DNA from 3 places in the Metabacillus indicus genome. Region 2 is predicted to be linked to each of the others. Evidence: riboswitches for the same ligand, from Rfam matches in the RefSeq annotation. Region 2 holds a riboswitch; each other region holds the start of a gene.
What was found. Region 2 has a riboswitch for thiamine pyrophosphate ahead of thiT (energy-coupled thiamine transporter ThiT). Riboswitches for the same ligand answer to the same signal wherever they lie in the genome.
Positions count from the first base shown of each region.

Region 1: it holds a riboswitch for thiamine pyrophosphate, as region 2 does, so the genes downstream of both, tenA (thiaminase II) here and thiT (energy-coupled thiamine transporter ThiT) in region 2, are expected to answer to the same signal.
Region 3: it holds a riboswitch for thiamine pyrophosphate, as region 2 does, so the genes downstream of both, thiM (hydroxyethylthiazole kinase) here and thiT (energy-coupled thiamine transporter ThiT) in region 2, are expected to answer to the same signal.

Region 1 covers NZ_CP176757.1:1,028,958-1,035,752, reverse strand. Annotated here, with positions in the region: gene thiO (glycine oxidase ThiO) at 1-981, opposite strand, end outside; gene ACK1LH_RS05170 (thiamine phosphate synthase) at 965-1,585, opposite strand; gene tenA (thiaminase II) at 1,582-2,268, opposite strand; TPP riboswitch at 2,336-2,444, opposite strand; gene ACK1LH_RS05160 (monovalent cation:proton antiporter family protein) at 2,527-4,380, opposite strand; gene mgtE (magnesium transporter) at 4,403-5,767, opposite strand; gene ACK1LH_RS05150 (FtsW/RodA/SpoVE family cell cycle protein) at 6,047-6,795, shown strand, end outside.
Region 2 covers NZ_CP176757.1:3,269,015-3,275,809, reverse strand. Annotated here, with positions in the region: gene ACK1LH_RS16860 (DMT family transporter) at 1-497, shown strand, start outside; gene ACK1LH_RS16855 (peptidase MA family metallohydrolase) at 542-1,606, opposite strand; gene ACK1LH_RS16850 (GNAT family N-acetyltransferase) at 1,725-2,246, shown strand; gene ACK1LH_RS16845 (NAD-dependent epimerase/dehydratase family protein) at 2,246-3,136, shown strand; gene ACK1LH_RS16840 (hypothetical protein) at 3,584-3,772, opposite strand; gene thiT (energy-coupled thiamine transporter ThiT) at 3,865-4,437, opposite strand; TPP riboswitch at 4,543-4,643, opposite strand; TPP riboswitch at 4,785-4,896, shown strand; gene ACK1LH_RS16830 (MTH1187 family thiamine-binding protein) at 4,990-5,283, shown strand; gene ACK1LH_RS16825 (ABC transporter permease) at 5,258-6,043, shown strand; gene ACK1LH_RS16820 (ABC transporter substrate-binding protein) at 6,058-6,795, shown strand, end outside.
Region 3 covers NZ_CP176757.1:2,174,813-2,181,607, forward strand. Annotated here, with positions in the region: gene ACK1LH_RS10885 (alkaline phosphatase) at 291-1,940, shown strand; gene thiE (thiamine phosphate synthase) at 1,982-2,623, opposite strand; gene thiD (bifunctional hydroxymethylpyrimidine kinase/phosphomethylpyrimidine kinase) at 2,604-3,431, opposite strand; gene thiM (hydroxyethylthiazole kinase) at 3,428-4,237, opposite strand; TPP riboswitch at 4,289-4,398, opposite strand; gene ACK1LH_RS10905 (GerAB/ArcD/ProY family transporter) at 4,449-5,558, opposite strand; gene ACK1LH_RS10910 (Ger(x)C family spore germination protein) at 5,585-6,766, opposite strand; gene ACK1LH_RS10915 (spore germination protein) at 6,777-6,795, opposite strand, start outside.

The sequences.
Region 1 (6,795 bases), 1.9 Mb from region 2:
TCCTGTTGCGGCATAAAGATTCTTCATGCCTTCATGCTTAAAAATGTATGGTTTCGCATCGCGCGCTGCCGGCCTCAGTCCGGCCCAGGCTTTTTGAAAAACACTTTTTTTCATGCACGGCATAATGGAGACAGCCTTCTCCATCAAGGAAGCCATCCCTTGTATTGTAGGCTCTGCCCTCCAGTTCCCCTCCTCCATCGTCGCGCCGATGACGATGCTCCCGTCAGACTTCGGCACAAGGTAACAGCTGTCATGAAAGACAGTTGATGCTAAACGGAACCCATCCGGCATGACGGAAAGACATTCGCCTTTAACAGGATGAACAGGAGCTGAGATGCCTAATTCCTCAAACAGTGGGCCGCTCCATGTCCCTCCTGTAATGACGAGAGCTTCACAAAAATGAGTCTCTCCTGCAGCGGAAATTTCATAATGAGAAGGCTCTGCCCGCATGCGTCCGGCTGCAGCTCCTTCAAATATGGTTCCTCCGTTTATCTGTACCGCCCTTGCCAGCGCCCGGCAAAGAGCGGGAGGGGAAACCTGGCCGTCTTTTGCAATGAACAGTCCTCCTTGCAGATACTCTGTCAGGTTCTTTTCTTTCTTCAGGACAGACTCCCTTGAGAGCCACTCAACATCCTGTTCATTCAAGGCTCTGTCTTTTAGGGAAACAGCTTCCTCAGCCGTCATGGCAAGTTTGAGCATCCCATTATAAACGAGCTGAATGTCTATGCCTGTTTCTTCAAGCAATTCGGCTGCAAGCGCGGGATAAAGAGCCCCGCTCTCTTCTGCAAAACGGAAAAACGCATCTGCTTTTTCCGTTTCTGTATGAGCACCAAGCATGCCTGCTGCAGCGGATGATGCCCCGCAGCCAATCTTTCCTTTTTCAAATATGGCTACTTTACGGCCTGCCTTTGACAGAAAATAGGCAGACATCAGGCCGATGACTCCTCCCCCGACGATGCCGGCATCATAGAATGTCTTCATCAGCCGTTCCTCCTTTCAGCTTTCGTGCAAGCTCTTTTGCTGCATCCACAGGTTTGTCTGCTGAAAACACGTAGGACATGACTGCTGCTCCTGCGACTTTCAGCTTTTTCAGTTCCGGCAGCACATCAGGAGTGACTCCTCCAATTGCATAGACAGGGATGGATACAGATTCGCAAATTGTTTGAAGAAATGAAATTCCTTTCGGCTCAAGGCCGTTTTTTGAATCTGTCTGAAATACATGTCCGGCAATCAGCCAGTCTGCCCCATCTTTCTCCCGATCAATTGCCTCTTTTACTGAATGAACCGAACATCCTGCGCCGAGGTAAGGGTAGTGCTCTTTAACAAACTTTACAGGCAGCCCATGTGCCGGAAGCTGCACTTTTGCCAGTCCCGAACGCACGGCCGCATCCACCCTGCCGTTCATGATCAGCTTTGATTTTGGAACACCCTTGCGCGCAAGAATCTCCACAAGCTCCGCCAGTTCGCCGGCTGACCTGTCTTTTTCTCTTATATGGATGGCATCCGCATATCTATGTACGTCTGCGAGGATTGAAATCAGCGAATCTGAAGAATGCTTTCCATCCGTTACAAGGTGCAGCTTCATTTTTGCAGCTGCAGAGAATCTGCACGGCCCCACGCTTCAAGGTTTTCAGCCATATCCCAAAAGCGGTATTCATACATAGAGCTGATCAGAAAATGTTCTTTCATCATCATCCGCTCATGAACGCTTGCTTTTTCAGCCAGCTCATCAAAACGGTTCACCTGTTCAAGAACAAGCTCTTTAAACCAGTCGCCATGGTAGGTCTCAATCCATTTTTCATAAACGGCATCTCCTGGCTTGCAATCCTTCAGACGCTCTCCTACTTCGTAATAAAGCCAGTAGCAAGGCAGCAGAGCAGCTATGATTTCACCAAGATTTCCAGTCGCGACCGCGCGGTACATATGAGATGTATAAGCATAAGCTGTAGGCGCCGGCTTAAATTCCGCGCGTTCTTTCTCTGTTATCCCGAGCATTTTTGAAAACTGCTGATGAAGGGAAAGCTCTGCCTCATAGGTCCCCTGAGAATGAACGGACATTCTGAACGTTGTATGCAGATCAGGAGCCACGGCACCGGCAAACGCCTGCACTTTGGCAAAATGAGTCAAGTAATAAGAATCCTGCATCACATAAAATTTGAACTTTTCTTTTGACAGGGTCCCGTCACCGATTCCTTTAACAAAAGGATGGTGAAAGCTCCCTTCCCACCATTCATTTGCGTACTCCCTGCATTCTTTTGAAAATTGCATGTCGTATCCTCCTTTTCTTTTTAAACAGCAAAAAACCACTTTTCGCATAGAAAAGTGGTGTATGAAATAGACCCTTACACCACTTCCCTACGCTGGTGTTAACCAGATCAGGTTCTGAGGGTCTCGGAGTCACACTCCGATCTCAGCCCTTATGAAGGGCTCCCCTAGCGGTTCATCGTATAAAATTTTCTGAATGTTTTACATGCCCATCATACCACGATAAAAATATCTTTCAAGGCTTTTGCAGGAAATTTCTGCTTAATTTTTGTGAAACTCAAGCTCCTGCCTCAGTTCATCGATATATTCGGATGATCCCGTTAAAATCAGCAGATCTCCCCGTTTCAGCTCCGTATCGCCGTGAGGAACAATCGATTCATTCTCCCGGAAGATCCGGACAAAAATGACGTCTCCGGTAAACGGGAAGCTTCTGAGAACCATTCCATCATAGCGTCTGTTGTTCATTTTGATTTGATAAAGGGCAGATTCGCTGTGCGTCAGGATTTTCATGATGCCCGGCGCTTCGATCAGGGCTCTGAGCAGGGTTTTGGTCGAGAGCAGAACAGAGAACACGTCAATGTTCTTTGCTTTCAGCTGCTCATCAAGCAGAGGCGAAGCAATACTTGCAATGACTCTTTCGACCTCAAGCTCTTTTGCCATCAGGGCAATTTCCGCATTCGCATCCTCATCGCCAGTTGCTGCAATAAGGATGTCCGAATCAAATACACCTTTATCCTGAAGTGTCTCAATTGAATAATCGTCCAGCTCTTCAATTTGAAAAAGAGATTCGGCAATCTGCTGTTCGTTTTTATCAACATGCGTATGATAGATGATTGTTTCATACAGATTCGGATTCAGTTCTCTCGTTACCGGAAGCGTCATTTGATTGGCTCCTATGAAAGCAACCTTCAGCTTTTTCTTTGAACCGAGTTTTTCAGGGAAAAGCTTTTTAAATCCAATCGGCGTAAAGATGCTTGTCAGAACGGCCGTCAGAATGAGAGCTCCGGACATCTGCGAGTCAATGACATTGACTCGTTCTCCAATCGTCGCTGCGGCGATAACAAGCGACAGAGTGGATGTGAGCAAAAAGCCGGCAGCAAGAGTCGTTTTCGTATCGTACCATCTTTTTAGAAGATAAATCGGCACAATTTTTGAAATGAGAAGCGCTATAAATAAGAGCGGAATCAGCATCAGGATTTTAGGGTCCTTAAAAAGCGACCAAATATCAAGGTCCACTCCAACCATGACAAAGAAAATCGGGATCAAAAATCCGTACCCGAACGAATCCATTTTCTGGACCATTTCTTTATTCGGGGAAAGAAGAGATACGAGCACGCCTGCTAAAAAGGCACCGAGAATGTTTTCTGCACCAATCGTTTCTGAAAGCGCAACAAGAACAATAATGAGTGTGAAAACAGCTCTTGTCCCAATTTGAATCGTGCCTTTAGAGAGCGTTTCAATAAAGGATCTGCTCTGAAAGGTTTTGCCTATAAAGTAAAGGGCGACACCAGCTCCGAACAAAATGAGCATCAGCCACATATTCGTATTTTCCCCGCCGTAAATGGAAGCAAAAACTGCAAGCAGAATCATTGTCACCAAGTCCGCAATGACGGCGACAAGAAGGATAATCTGTCCGATGTTCGACTTCATGATGCCTGCATCCTTAAGCGTCGGCACAACCACCCCGAGTGAGATCGTCGAGATGATAAGCGTCATCAGGAATGCATTTTCTATAAACCCGATCAGAACAAACAGATAAGAGAGCAGCAGGGAAAGAATAAAGATGCCGGCAAATACGAGTAAAGAGACCACGAACGTATTCGGCGCCTCTTTTCCGGATGGCAGCACCTCCTTCTTCCTGCCGCCGATAAACGCTGTGAAATCAATTTCAAGACCGCTCAGAAACATGAGAAAAATAAATCCGAGCATAGACAGAGTTTCAAGCCACATATCCTGCTGAACAAGGTCAAACCCGCTTTTGCCGATCACAATCCCGATAATAATTTCTGCTACAACGACCGGCATCACCTTTATTTTAAAGCGGTGCAGGATGAGCGGAGTGATAAAAGCTGCAAGAAGGACAATGACAAGTGATGAAAAAGAAGCTCCGTGCAAGGTTTTTCCCTCATTTCTGTAGTTAAATTAAGTACTGCATAAACATAGTGGCCATTCCAAAATAAATAAGGATGGAAATAATATCATTAATCGTCGTAATAAAAGGGCCTGATGCAACGGCCGGGTCGACCTTCAGCCTGTGCATAATAAGAGGCACAAACGCTCCCGCAATTGTCGCGACAGTCAGCGTGGCAAGGATGGATAATCCGACAAGCAGGCCAAGATACAGATCGTGTTTCCAGAAATACACGACGCCTGTTACAAGAACGCCGCAGACAGCACCGTTGATTAAACCGGTTCCCGCTTCACGGGCGATGATTTTGAAGTTACCTTCTTCTTCATCCCCCATGGCAATTCGGCGGACGGCAACTGCCAGTGCCTGCGTGCCTGTATTACCGGCCATTCCGGCAATCAATGGAATAAACACAGCAAGGATCGCTACTTTATCAAGGGTTTCTTCAAACTGCCCGATCAGATTGGCTGTCAGCATCCCGAGAAACAAAAGAATCACTAGCCATGGCAGTCTTTTCTTAGCAGCCGAAAGAGGCCCTCTGTCGATGGAGTCTACATCCGAAACCCCTGCGAGCTTTGAGTAGTCATCAGACGCTTCTTCATCAATAACGTCCACAATATCATCAACTGTAATGATCCCGAGAAGGTGATTTTGAAAGTCAACAACAGGCAGCGCCAGAAAGTTGTAATCCCGCATTTTCCGGGCAACTTCTTCCTGGTCTTCCCCCACACTGACGGAAAAGACACGCTCGCTCATGATCTCGCCGATCATCACATCATCGTCACTGACTATCAAATCTCTCAGAGAGATAACTCCCGCCAGGTGCTTATCTTCGTCAATTACATACAGATAATAGATGGTTTCAGCATCTGGAGCCTCATGCTTAAGAATATGCATCGCCGATTTGACGGTCTGATTCGCCTGAATCGCAATAAACTCCGTCGTCATGATACTTCCTGCAGTAAACTCTTCATAATGAAGGAGCTCGCGGATTTCCTTCGCTGCTTCATCGTCCATAATGGTCAGGTAGCTTGCCACCTGATCTTTGTTAAGCTCATTCAGAACATCTACTGCATCATCTGCATACATGTGTTCAAGCATTTGCGAAGCAAACCTTGGATCCATTTCTGACAGATACATTTCGTAGTTGTATTCTTCATCTTCAATATTTTCAAACAGGGCAGCCATCTCTTCAGGAGACAAATACTGATAGACTCTTGAACGCTCTTCCTGTTCTAGCTTTACGAACATTTTTGCCTGGTCGTATGGATGCTGCTCTAAAAACAGCGAGCGAAAACCGTCAAAGTCTTCATTCTCAAGTGCAGTCAGAACCGTTTCTGTCTCGATGACAACTTTTTCTTTTTCTTCTGACATAAAGAATCTCCTCCTCTCCCTGTCTCTAAATCACCGGGAAATCAAAATGTCATCAAATTGTGATACAAATCGTCTATTCGCTGTGAACATGCGCCGGCAAGGCATTCTGCAGTCTTCACAACCGTTTTTTCATTGTGATAAGGTATCATGTTTTTGACTGATTTACAAATGAATCCTTTGCAAAACCGTCAATTTTCGCTAAGATTGTAAAAGATGATTTTCGCTTGCAAGCTAAGCACAAACCATATAATGACTGAAAGTACAAGAAAGGGATCCCGTATGAACACAGATAAATCCCCACAGCAGCAATTGGATTACACGCTGATTTTTATTATGTTTTTAATGGCACTGACCAGTGCCGTAGCCATAAGCAGTGCCCAGCCTACTTTACCCGAAAAATTGCAGAATATAAACTTTGCGTTTCTGCAGCTCAGATGGTACATCATCGGTATTATCGCCGTCATTGGAACGATGATTATCGACTTTGACCGCTTCAAGCAGCTCTCATGGTATTTATATGGATTTGGGATGCTTTTGCTCATCGGCCTTGAAATTCTTCCGCCGCCGATTGTAGAGCCGATCAAAGGTGCCACAAGCTGGTACACACTTCCCGGAATCGGAAACTTCCAGCCTTCTGAATTAATGAAGATCTTCATGATTATCGTGCTCAGCAGAATTATAGCAGATCACAGGGAGAAATACGCAACCAATACGGTGAGAGACGACTTGCTCCTATTAGGTAAAGTATTTGCAGCAGCCGCACCTCCCATACTCCTGCTGATGAGACAGCCGGATACAGGGATGACAATGGTTTTTTGCGCCATCATCGGATCACTGATCCTCGTTTCTGGCGTGAAATGGAAAATCATCCTCGGCTTCGTTTTTTCAGGTGCTGCCGTTTTCGCTATGGGAGTCGGCATCTATTTTGCCTTCCCGAGTTTTTTCAACACGTATATTCTTGATACAAACTCGTACAAGCTGGACCGGATTTACGGCTGGCTGAACCCTTATGAATATTCAAACGATAT
Region 2 (6,795 bases):
CTGTTATCAGCTGGGGAGATTTCAGAATCAGCGGTCTTGCTCTGTTCGGAGACTTTCTTGCTCTGGCAGCCTGTGCGATGGTCACGGCGTACCTTCTTTTTGGCCAGGGAGTGAGGAAAAGGCACTCTCTGACGCTATATACGTTCATCGTCTATGCCGTAAGCTCCGTGACACTTCTAATCTACTGTCTGGCTCTGAAGTATCCGCTCGGCGGCTATCCGCAGCAGGACTGGATATATTTTCTTCTGCTTGCGGCAGTCCCGACCCTGCTTGGGCATTCGCTGTTTAACTGGTCGCTGAAGTGGATTTCGACAAATGTCATCTCGGTCGCCATTCTGTTCGAACCGGTGGGCTCGATTATCCTGGCCTATTTCTTTTTGGCTGAGACGGTTCTCCTTACGCAGGTGATTGGTGGGGCAATCATTGTTGCCGGTGTGCTTCTTTTTATGACTGAGAAAAAAACAGGAGCGGAAATTCCTGAACAACAAGCCGTGTAAAACGGAAAAGAGCACCCGGGCTGTTCCCTGGTGCTCTTTCCATTTTATTGCTCTTTTAATTTTCTTTCTAACTCTTCATACGTATATCCGGTTTTATTTTTAAGGGCTTCTTCAAAGCTTCCGGCCGCTTTTGTTTCCTTCAGCAGCTGGAGGATGATCTCTTCTCCAAATTCATCGGCAAGCATCTTTACCGCATAATAGCTTTGAGTATAAATGTCAGCTTCCGTGCTTTTTTCAAGGGCATTTGCCCAGTCTCCCGGATTGATGAGATCGTAGAAAGAAACGGTAGTCTGCAGGGGGATGAGCACCTCTTTCCCGTTATACCCCGCGTATTCAGCCAGTCCTTCATTAAACCAGATCGGGATTTTGTAAGGCTCAATGCTGAGCTTCTCCAGTGTCTTTTCTAAATAATAATGAGAATACTCGTGGTAAAACGTTTCAATCACAACAGGAGATGAGGCATTGTATTCATCCGGAATGACAACAGCCATCGTTTTTTTATTGTGGTCGTAGAAACCCATATAATCCAGATAATCAAGCTCGTGCAGAGAGTCAGGCGATTCGTCTAAGAGAAGAAGGTCTATTGGCTGATCCTCAATCTCGCCGAGCAGGCGCGTGCTTATTTCTCTTGCCTGTTTATATTCATTTTCTACTAGCTCAAGATCCTTTTTCTTCAGTGACGGGTAAAAGACAGTTAAATGTGAGATTGTTTTTGTCAGTGCCTTGTCTTTGTATTCTTGGTAAGGATCAACCGGCAGGAAGGCATTGACCTGGAATTCGAATTTTTCGCGCGGGCTGATGCTCTGGTAATTTACATGAGTGGTCATAATGTTCATCAGCACAACGAAAAACAGCGTAATGATCAGGCTGATGCTTGTTACCGAAAGGGCGATTGTTCCTGACAGCCCTCTGAAAAAAAGAAGATTCCGTTCTTTGCTGTGAATCATTTCGTAGACGGAATAGATAAAGAGGCCAAGGAGCAGCAGGCATATAATGGTCCCGGAAATCACAGACGCCGGGATATTTAAAAAAAGAAACAAAACGTAAAAGACAGCGGTGAAGTACACGATATAAAGAATGGACAGGACGGCATGAAGTACGATTTTCACTGTAGGCCTCCAATTGATTTGGTCTAGTAAACTTATTCTCTGCAAAAAAAGAAACTCCTTTTGAAACAGGGTTTTTATTGAATGTTGTCGAATTTTCATCAGCAAGGAGTGTTGAAAAATGAAGGTACTGATAAGAAAAGCTGCCAGAGAAGATGCAAAGCAAATTGCGATTGTGCACGTCGACAGCTGGCGGACAACCTATAAGGGAATCGTAGCAGATTCATTTTTAAATAGTCTGACTTACGAAAGCAAAGAGAAAATCTGGCGCAGTATAAATCCGGATACTGTGTTCGTTGCAGAAGATGAAGAGGGCAAAATTGTCGGGTTTGCGGGATTTGGTCCGTCCAGATCTCAGGAATTCGGCTATGATGGCGAATTATACGCCATCTATCTTCTGAAAGAAGCACAAGGTGCAGGTGTTGGAAAGAGACTGGTTCGTGCGGCAGCAGAGGAGCTGATGAACCTGAACTATCAAACGATGATGCTGTGGGTGATGAATGCCAACCCGTCAAAGGGATTCTATGAGCGCTACAGCCCTGAAAAAGTGGGAGAGGATACATACGCGATTGAAGGTACCGATCATCCGGAGACGGCATACGGCTGGAATCTCAAGGATTTGTCAGCGAGGCTGAATACATAATGAAAGAGGGAAATACATTGAAAACCGCGTTAATACTAGGTGGGACACAGTTTTTTGGGAAGAGGCTTGTTCATAAACTGCTCGAGGAGGGAGTGGTTGTGACGGTCGCAACAAGAGGCAGAACCCGGGATGATTTTGGAGACAGGGTCGAGCGCCTTGTCATTGACCGGGAAAAGAAAGAATCAATGACCCGGGCTTTTGAAGGAAGGCAATGGGACGCTGTCTATGATCAGTCCTGTTTCTCCCCGCTCGAAGCCAAAACCGCTTATGAGGCTCTCGAAGATAAAGTAGGGCATTACATCTTTACATCAACAATGGCAGTCTATGAATTCGGCAAAGGACGAAGGGAAACGGATTTTAACCCGCTCTCGTTCGAACCGACGTTTAAAGACCGCAAGGAATACGGGGGAATGACCGGTTATCAGGAGGCAAAGCGCGGTGCCGAAGCTTATCTGTTCCAGAATGCAAAAGTGCCTGTTGCAGCAGTCAGGCCTGCTCTGGTTATCGGAACCGATGATTACACCGAGCGCTTTTTATTTCATGTAGACAAAGTGAAAAGGGAAGAGCCAATTGGCGCGAAAAATGACAATGTTTCTTTCAGCTTCACTTCATCTGAAGACGCTGCAGGTTTTCTTTTACATATAGGAAAAGAAAAGCTGACAGGAGCGTATAATATAGCGTTTGAAGACAATCTTTCCCTGAGGGAACTGATCGGCAAGATTGAAAGTGCTGCAGACAAAGCCGCAGTCATTACAGGGGAAGAAGAAAATGCTTCCCCGTACGGTCTTCCGGGTGACTGGACGCTGGATGTGACAAAAGCACAAATGACAGGATATACATTTGGGAACATGAACGAGTATGTTGAGAGTTTAATAGAAGAGCTGCTGTAAACTCTTGCGGGAGTTTCTGTGAAAACAGAGACTCTTAATAAGCCTCTGTAGCTCTAGAAGGGAAGAGCGCCGGAAAACAGTAGAACCGGGTCGCAAGGCAAAGGTTTCAGAAGCACCGAAAAGCAACTATGCTGAGGCAGGTGAAATTCCTGCCGGTGAAAATCCGTAGGGAAGCGTGTTCCCCTTAGCCTATGCTTACGAAAGGAGTGCGGGTTCGAATCCCGCCAGAGGCATCAAAAAGACCCGGCAGACATATGCCGGGTTCTACTTTTTGTTAAAGGAATTATAAAAAATAAAAGGCTGTTGATAACATAACAAAGTTATCAACGGCAAGCTCCAGCGCCTAGATCCTCTGTCAGAACAAATCCGTCAAAAAAGTCAAAACCGGACTTTTCCGCCGGATTCTTATCTGCCTATCGGAGCGGGCCTTGGCGCTTGCGCTTTTGTTCAGATTTGCTGGTTAAAAACTGCTGCAAAATAGGCAAAAACAAATCCGAGCGGAAATGAAAAAACAACCGACCAACCTCTGACAGGGCCATCTTCGCCGCTGATCCGCAGCGCTTCAAAGTAGCCATACAGAAAATGAAAGATGGATAGAAAAAAGGCAAACAACATGAGTGAGTATGTGAGATTCATTTCATGGCCTCCAATAGGAAATCTATTACTACTAATACATGCTGAAAAAGAAGAGATTATGATAAAAAGCACCGGATTTCCGGTGCTTTTCTCTATTTTCTATTTACTATCAGCGCTTTTGATGTCAGCAGCATCAGCACAAGAATGATCGTACAGATGATAAATGTCGGAATCATGTAGGATGCATTGTACCCTGCTGAATAAAGAAGCACCGGCTGATCTCCTGCAAACTCAGCGAAAAAGACAGCGCCTGCGAGTGTGTGGGCTGCAAATCTCAGGAAGCTTCCAAGGAAAGCGGCAAGTGTGACATAAAGAATCAGGCGCCCTTTGTTTAAAGAATGGAGAGAGTTCTGAATTTGCTTATAAAAAATACCTCCGGCACCAACCGCTGTAAAGGCGACAAAGTAATCCAGAAAACCCTGTACAGGATGAACAATGGTCGTATAGCCCATGACCGTCTGCAGCAGTCCGAGGAGAAAGCCTGTCAGCAGTCCGCCTTTTAGACCGTGGCGAAATCCCATGATCAGTACGGGCACCATTGCAAGTGAAATCGATCCTCCCTGCGGCATTTTGCCGATAAAGCTTGTCGCTAAATCTAAAAGAAAGGCGATTGCAGCAAGAATCGCTGCTTCCAATAAAAAAACCAGGCGCTTATTTGTTTGCATGATTTTACCCCTTTTCGGCATTCGACCGGGGCCTTTTCTCCATAGAAAAAAGCAATGCGGGGAATGTCGGATGGTTTCCACGCACTGCTTTGGTTGGGTTATCACTTGAATCCATCGCCACATCCCTACGTAAGCTTTAACTTAACAGGTTCAACGGGTCAGAACATAACGTTCACTCTCAGCCGGCGGCTCCCCAAGTGGTCAAATGCGATATATGATTTAGACACTACTATACAGGAAACTGCAAAATTCGACAAGCCTAAATTCTATTTTTTTTCAGAAAATAGCGGAAAGTATTTTTCCTTTCTTTACAAGTCTTGTAAAACTTGCTATAGTTTCCATGAATCTTATAGAAGCAGGGGAGCTGAGTGAACTCGGCTGAGAGGATACTGATTCTTGTATCGACCCTTTAACCTGATCTGGGTAATGCCAGCGGAGGGATACAGGAAAAGAGTCTATTTTCCATGAACTTTGCGAATGCTTAAGGCTGCCCTAACCGGCAGCCTTTTTTTGCATTTTCTAAGAGATTCACAGAAAGAAAGGGAGGAATTCATGATGTCCAGTGTAAACCTTGCGTTTCAAGTACTGCCGAAATCAGCACACGGAAATACATACGAGATTGTCGACAAAGCCATTGAAGTTGTGCAGCAGTCAGGTGTCAAATATGAAGTCGGCGCGATGGAGACCGTTATGGAGGGGGAACTCAATCATCTGCTTGAAATTGTCAAGCAGGCTCAGGATGCCTGTATCGGGGCAGGTGCAAGTGAAGTGATGACGCACATCAAAATTCATTACCGCCCTGCTGAAGGAGTAACGATGGATGAAAAACTCCAAAAATATCGCTGAATCTATATCAGGAATAGCGCTGCCTGCAGCCGTTCTTGCCGTTTTTCTTCTACTCTGGGAGATGGCAGTCGTGCTTTTTCGAATTGAGAAGTGGATCCTGCCAAAACCTACAGACATTTTCATCACCCTGTTTGAAATGAGAGGAACGCTCGGAGTGCACGTTCTGCAGACGCTTACTGAAGCTGTTCTCGGCCTCCTGATAGCAGCAGCTGCCGGAGTGGCCATTGCCATTTTAATTGACCTTTCCCTCTGGATCAGAAAAGCGGTTGAACCGCTCCTTGTCCTTTCACAGACCGTTCCAATTATTGCACTGGCACCTTTGCTGATTATCTGGTTTGGATTCGGGATCTTGCCGAAGGTCATCGTAACAGCACTTGTCTGCTTTTTTCCGATAGCCATTAATCTTGCAGACGGATTCAGTCAGGCAGACAGGGATATGATCAAACTGATGAAGACCATGGGAGCGAATAAACGTCAGCTCTTCTTGAAGGTGAAGATTCCTGCTTCCATGCCGTATTTTTTCTCAGGGCTCAAGATAGCCGGAACATACAGTGTAATGGGAGCGGTTATCGGAGAGTGGCTGGGAGCGAGTCAAGGCCTTGGAATTATCCTTACTAGATCCTCTCAATCTTTTTTAACAGAAAAGGTATTTGCCATCATTATCGTCATTGTTGCTTTAAGTCTGGTTATTTTTGCAGTCATTGAATTGCTGGCAAGAGCGGCGATGCCCTGGAAGTACAAAGCGAATAAACACAACTGACATGGAGGAATACGATGAAAAAACTGCGGAGAATGCTCGTCATATTATTCAGCACATCCATCCTTTTAACAGGATGCGCTCCTGCTGAGAATGCCTCAAGTGAAGAAGCAAAAAAAGTGAAGGTCATGCTGGACTGGTTTCCGAATACAAATCATACAGGCATTTATGCAGCGATTGAAAAAGGGTTCTATAAAGAAGCGGGTCTTGAAGTTGAGATAGTAGAACCTGGCGAGGGAGTCAGCGCAGATCAAATTGTTGCATCTGGCGAAGTCGATTTTGCGGTCAGCCACCAGGAAAACATCACACATGCGCGGTCAGCCGGTGTGCCGATCGTTTCTATTGCGGCCATTATTCAGGAAAATACTTCTGCTTTCGCTTCATTAAAGGAAGAAGAGATTGTCTCGCCTGATGATTTTGAAGGGAAACGGTACGGCGGATGGGGGTCGCCTACTGAAGAGGCTGTGATTCGTGCGGTTATGAACCAGGATGACGCAGATTTTGGCAAAGTCGATTATGTCACACTTGGCGCAACTGATTTCTTTAAATCAATCGGCCGGGATACGGATTTTCAATGGATCTTTGAAGGCTGGGACGGGATAGAAGCTAAAAGAAAGGGGATAGAACTGAATTACATCTATCTTAAAGACCTTGATCCAGCATTGAACTACTATACACCTGTACTTGCTGCAAGCGAGACAAAGATAAAAAAAGAAAAGGATACGGTACAGGCTTTTGTACAGGCAACCGCAAAA
Region 3 (6,795 bases), 1.1 Mb from region 2:
TTCCGCTTATTTGAAATGGATCTATTTTCCTGCTTTAATCTGGCTTATACATACCATTAGGGTCATATAACCTCCCATGGCTTATGCATTATATCTGATTCTAGAACGCTTCACTTAGTTAACATAATAATATTATTTTTTCTTTTAGCCTGTGATATTCCTCCCCCTCCTTATGCATCACCTTAACATTCCGGTAATCATGTATTTATTTTTCTTTTACAAACCCTACATACGAGGTTAACGTTTAGCCGATATTCTTTAGTTATATCAATTAATTTTCGGGAGGCTAAATGATGACTTTAAACAAGAAAATCCTCGGCATTACCCTTGCCGGAACACTGGCAGCGGGATCTTTGGGATTCACGGCAGCCAATGAAAAAGCAGAAGCGAAGAAAGCTAAATCACAAGCTCAAAATGTGATTGTTCTTGTCATGGATGGCGTGAGTTCATCGACTACTACTCTTGCAAGATGGTATAAAGGCGGTCCTCTTGCTATGGATGAGATTTTAACCGGGGGGGTTCGTACATATTCTGCAGAATCAGCAATTACAGATTCTGCTCCTGCAGGCACTGCTATGGCAACCGGAAATAAATCAAATGATAAGTTTGTCGGCGTTCTGCCTGAAACAGTTTCATCACCGGGACTGGACAGTTCACTTGCCGATCAGCCCCACAAGCCCGTTGCGAATGTTCTTGAAGGTGCTAAGTTAAGCGGCAAAGCAACAGGCATTATCTCTACTTCTGAAATTCAGCACGCCACCCCTGCTGCTTTTTCATCGCATGCTTCCCACCGGGGAGAGTATGACAATATTGCCGAACAGCAAATCTATCAGGATATTGATGTTGTTTTAGGAGGAGGAAAGGATTCTCTGACAACAGGAACGGCTAAAAACAGCCGGAAAGATGGAGAAAATCTGGTTAAAGTTGCAGAAGACAGAGGTTATGACATCATTGAGTCGCGCGAGGAGCTTTTAAATTCAAGATCAAGCAAGCTTTGGGGAGCGTTCGCACCAGCTGCTCTAGCCTATGACATGGACCGTGAGACTACAAATCCGAATGAGCCGACTCTTGCAGAAATGACGAAAAAGGGAATCTCCACGCTTTCTAAAGATAAAGACGGTTTCTTCCTGATGGTAGAAGGAAGCAAACCGGACTGGGCTGCCCATGCAAATGATCCAATTGGCATGATCAGTGATACGCTTGCTTTTGATGCAGCAGTCAAAGAAGCGCTGGACTTTGCAAAAAAGGATAAAAACACAATGGTTATCGCTCTTTCTGATCACGGCAACAGCGGTATTTCAATCGGCAACCAGAATACAAGTGCAGACTACCCTTCCATCCCGGTGTCTGAGTATATAGATCCATTAAAAGAAGCAGAATTGACTCTTGAAGGTGCAATGAAGCAGTTAAAGCCGGATCAGTCAAACAAATTGGAAGTGGCAGCACTTTACGGTATTAAGAACCCGACTGCGGAAGAAACACAAGCGATTAACGACAGCAAGAATCTTGCGAAAACGCTGGTTGAGCTCCTTGCTGAGCGTGCCAACATTGGCTTTACGTCCGGCGGACATACAGGAGAAGACTTATTCATGTACTCGTATGGACCTGGTAAACCGATTGGCTTTGTTGAAAACACTGACATTGCCCATATTACAGCTTCAGCCATGGGCTTTGATTTAAAAGAGCTCGACAAAAAACTGTTTGTTGACGCAAAAACGGCATTTGAAGCAATGGGTGCAAAAGTATCTGTCAACGCTGAAGATAAAAACAACTCTGTTCTAGTAGTGAAAAAAGGTAAGACTACAGCTGAATTTCCAGTGAATAAAAATCTTGCCATTGTAAACGGCAAAGAAATCGAGCTGGACAGTGTAACGGTTCAAACGAAAGACAGATTCTATCTTTCCAAGGATGCTGTCCAACTCATTAAAAAGTCCAAATAAACAAACAGCGGGCACATCAAATTGAATGTGCCCGCTGTTTTTTATTGAACAGATCTCAGTAATTCCTCCGCTGCTCCGCATGGATCCCCGGACAGGCTGATGGCTGAAATCACGGAAACTCCGTCCCCTCCTGCTTCTATAACAGCACGGGCATTGGCTGATGTTATTCCGCCGATGCCGACAATAGGAATGGTAATACCCGCCTTTCTTACTGCTTCAATCAATAGTGTCCCTTTTACAGGTTCAGCATCTTCCTTCGTTACAGTTGGATATATGGGCCCCGCCCCAATGTAATCCGCACCATCTTTCATTGCTTTTTTCACCTCTGCCATCGTATGGGCAGAAACACCGAGAATCTTGTTTCCGATTCTTTCCCGCACCTCACCCGCATCAGCGTCATCCTGTCCAATGTGAACCCCATCAGCATCAAGTTCGACTGCAAGGTCAATATCGTCATTGACAATAAAGGGAACCTGATGCAAAGCGCATATCTTTTGAAGACTGCGCGCAAGCTTGAGCTTATCTATTCCTGTAAGTGCATTTTTTCCTTTTTCACGGTATTGAAACATCGTGATTCCGCCTTTAATAGCTTCAAGAAGCACGTCTTCAGATCCTTTCAGGCAATTCGTGCTTCCCATGATAAAATACAGGTTCAGTTTATGCCTAAGTATGCTGCTTTCCATATCGTCCCGTCCTTCTTTCCTGATATGCCCAATGATTTGTTGGACCGTGTCCGTTTCCAAGCCTGAGATCATCTTTTATCGCGGCATGAATAAAATCGGCTGCAAGCTGAACCGCATGTTGAACACTGCTGCCTTTAGCAAGCTCAGCAGTAATCGCAGCGGCAAACGTACACCCGGTTCCATGTGTATTCTTCGTCTCAATCCTTTTGTTCTCGTAATAGAAGAAATTATTTCCGTCATAGAGCATGTCGATTACCTGCTCAGTCTCCTCTGCATGCCCGCCTTTAATCACGACATATTCTGCTCCAAATGCATGCAGTTTTTCTGCCGCACGTTTCCGGTCTTCAATCGTTTCAATTTTTATGCCTGAGAGAACTTCAGCCTCTGGAATGTTCGGGGTGACAACGAGTGCGAGAGGCAGGAGATGATTGATTAAAGAGTCAATCGCTTCCTGCTGCAGGAGTGACGCGCCTCCTTTTGCAATCATAACAGGATCAACGACAACCTTTTCCCAGCCGAATCGTTTAATCTGGGCAGAAACAGCTTCAATGATTTCACTGCTGAAAAGCATTCCTGTCTTCAGCGCATCTGTTCCAAGATCTGACCCAATCGCTTCTATTTGCTTTACAACAGCCTCTGCCGGAAGCGGGAATACGCCGTGCACGCCAAGGGTGTTTTGAGCTGTCACTGCTGTTATAGCTGACATTCCAAATGCACGGAGCTCCTGAAATGTTTTTAAATCAGCCTGTATTCCTGCGCCTCCGCCGCTGTCAGAACCTGCTATCGTTAATGCTCTTGCAACACTCATGCAAGCACCTCCTCAAGCTTGATGCGTTCCTTCAAATCTTTTGGTTCAAGATGATACAGTTCATTTAAAAACTCGATTTGAAAGCTGCCCGGTTCAAGTCTGTACAGCCTTTCCACGGCTGCTTCAGCAGCGCATCCATAGACGGCGGCAGCGGCAGCAGCGGCAAAAACATACTCTTTTTCAACTGCACAAAACGCTCCGACAACTGAGCTTAACAAGCATCCTGTCCCAGTCACTTTTGTCTGAAGCTGATGGCCGTTTTTACAGCTGAAAAGCCGATCCCCGTCTGAAATAAAGTCCGTTTTTCCGGTAATCACAACAACGGTGTTCAGCTGCTTTGCAGCTTTAACGGCAAGTGCTGCAGCATCCCCTTCTCCTGCACCAGAATCGACTCCTTTTATTGCCCAGTTTTCACCGGCAAGACTTGCCACCTCTGCAGCATTGCCTCTTATCACGGCAATGTTCAGCGTTTCGGCAAGCATTTTGGCCGTTTTCGTCCTGTAAGGTGTTGCCCCTGCTCCAACCGGATCTAAAATAACCGGAACACCATGCTTATTGGCAGATGCCCCTGCAATCAGCATCGACTCTACTATTCTCTCATCCAAAGTGCCGATGTTCAGTACGACTGCCCCGGCTATCATTGCCATATCCGCCACTTCTTCTTTGGCATAGGCCATGACGGGAGAAGCCCCAAGCGCCAGAAGCCCGTTTGCCGTAAAATTTGTGACAACTGTATTTGTTATGTTGTGCACAAGCGGATTTTGATCTCTCACTTTCTCCAAAATGAATTCTGCTTGAATGGACATAATTGTTTCCCCCTCCAATATAAATAAGCACTTTGCCGCGGCAAAGTGCTTACAGGTATCCCTATAATCTCCCTGCGCTGGCATTATCCAACAGGTTCATCCGGTCTGCAGCAGTTAGCCGCACTCTCAGCCTGATTCCACAAGCTCCCGTTTTGTTATGTACTTTGTTTCAAAGTCTACTCTTACAGGGAAGATTTTGCAACTATTTCTCTTATTCAGCTGTCTTCTTTTTCTTCAGCATCTTCTTTAGAAGAAGGATTGCAAGCAGCAGCAGCGGAATGCCGAATTGTAATGGAAGGTGGATATACTTTGGAACAAATTCAAGACCGGTTATCGTATGCTCTACTATGCTTTTATCCATAAAAAAGGTGAATGCGAATCCAGCTGAAAGGACCCCGTATACGAGGTAATTATTTTTTGCCCTGGGCATAATCTCAGACAGGCTTTTTATAGCGGCATAGCAGAAGAGCACCACTTTTATAAACCCTACAAAGAAAAAAACAATGACAGACAGGATTTCAATATGCTGAAAAAAATCCAGCAAATCAATCGTTTCAATTGATTTAATGAGGGGATAGGAAAAGTAGACCGCAATTTTCGCCCCTAGCATGCCGATGATGGATTCTGTTATGGCAATAATAATGAGACCGCTGAATACAACAGCCATCCATCCTCTTTTAAGCAAATAGGACTGATCATTCACAGCGGGAAAAATCATAAGGAATGCAATCAGTTCTCCGAACGGAAACGTTATTTTTGCTGGAAAAACAGAGCCTATCACAGACCTCCAGTCAGGCTTTATAAGAGGTAGAACATTTGTCCATTCGAACATTGGGTTCAAAATGGTTATGAGTGTGGTCACCGCAATCATCATAATACTTCCGAAAAAGAGCAATTCCGATACTCTTGCAATCGCCTCTAATCCTAATATGCACGCATAACCTGCCAGCAGAATGAAAACAAAACCAATGACCCAGGTTTCAATGTTGTAAAAAAGGACCGTGCTGATGAAAAACTCAAAATCTTTCACTACTCTCATGCCGATGTAAAGAAAATAGACCGCGTAAAGGCCAATGAAACAAGTCCCTATCCACTTGCCGAAACTTGTTTTCAAAAGCTCTGTAAAGGTTTTTCTCCTGGGATCAATGCGGAGAATCCATATATACAAAAAATAAATGCCTGTACCTGTCGCCGTGGCTATCATATTTACAAGCCAGGCTTCTTCCTCAGCATCTAAGCTGAGCCCTACTACCACTGTACTGCCTAATAGAAAAAGAACCATTAAGGAAAAAACCTGATAAGGAGTAATCTGCTGATTCATCATTCATCATCCTTTGCATGAAAGGGTTACGGTATCCGGTTCACATCTCCAATATCTTCAATCTCCAAATCCACTTCTACTTCTACCGGAACCTCAGGATATAGTTCTTTCCATTTTTTGTTGATTTCCTCAAATTTATATGGGTTTCTCAAGTAGACTTCTTTTAGAAAGCCAAGAAAGTCATTGTTTTCTTCCTGACTTTTGGCAATCAGTCCTACCATCTCACTTTTTAAGACTGCTTCGGCCCTTGATTCTAAATAAGGAAGATCATCCTGTCTGCATGTGCTTTCAAACAATTCCCCTTTCATCTTCCGTTCGACTTGAAATGAGACCATTCCATTTTTGTATACTGGTTTTACACTGGTTTTTGACTTTTTGATGTGAACGGTAAAAAAACCTTGATCGTCAGCAGCTCCGCATTTAGTCTCAATCGTCGCTTTTTTCGTATTGTTCGTAAAACCAAGAAAAATCTTGCTCTCATCCCTGGTTAAATAACCAGCAAGCTTGTCTTTTTTAAAATAAGCCATTCCGTTCAGGATTAAAAGAACTTCCGGCTCAGGGGAAGAAATGTTCTCTTGTGAGGAACCTATATCCTGATCACTGCTCAGAGTAACATAAGGAAGCGCTGTTGCTTTAATATTTATGAGAAGATCGTTCATCACTTTAACAGGATATACACTTGCCACAGATCCAAGGTTTAATTCATTGCTATGGACTATGTCGTTGATTCTTTTAGATGAGACCTTTTCCGCCGGGGTAATGGTTTTTATAATTTTGCTTGCCGGATAATCTTTTGTGACCATAATTCTTATGCTGGATGAAATTTCAGATTCTGTCAGAAACAAAGTCAGTATCTCATGAATCCCTTGTTCCCTTGCTGTTTGTTCTCCAATGACAATCAATTCGGCGCTGTCGAGAAAAATTTTCTTTGGATTGCGGTTTAGGATGTTTTTAACTGCCTGAGAAATGGTTCTGCCTGATTGCTGGTAGATAATTGAACCCGGTACTTCTCCAGCTGAATCAGGTTTAGCTGCAGTATTGATCATCTGAAGTGTTACCTCATACCCTTCATTACTGGAGTCAATTCCTATCGCACTGACGATGGAAATCGATTTAATCAGGGTATCCTCTACATTTTTTGAAATAACCACACTGGAACCAAGAGTAAGAATGACGAAAAATATGAGTCCCCATGCTTTTTTCTTCATCGTGTCCTCCTTACTCGTTTTTCAGCTGG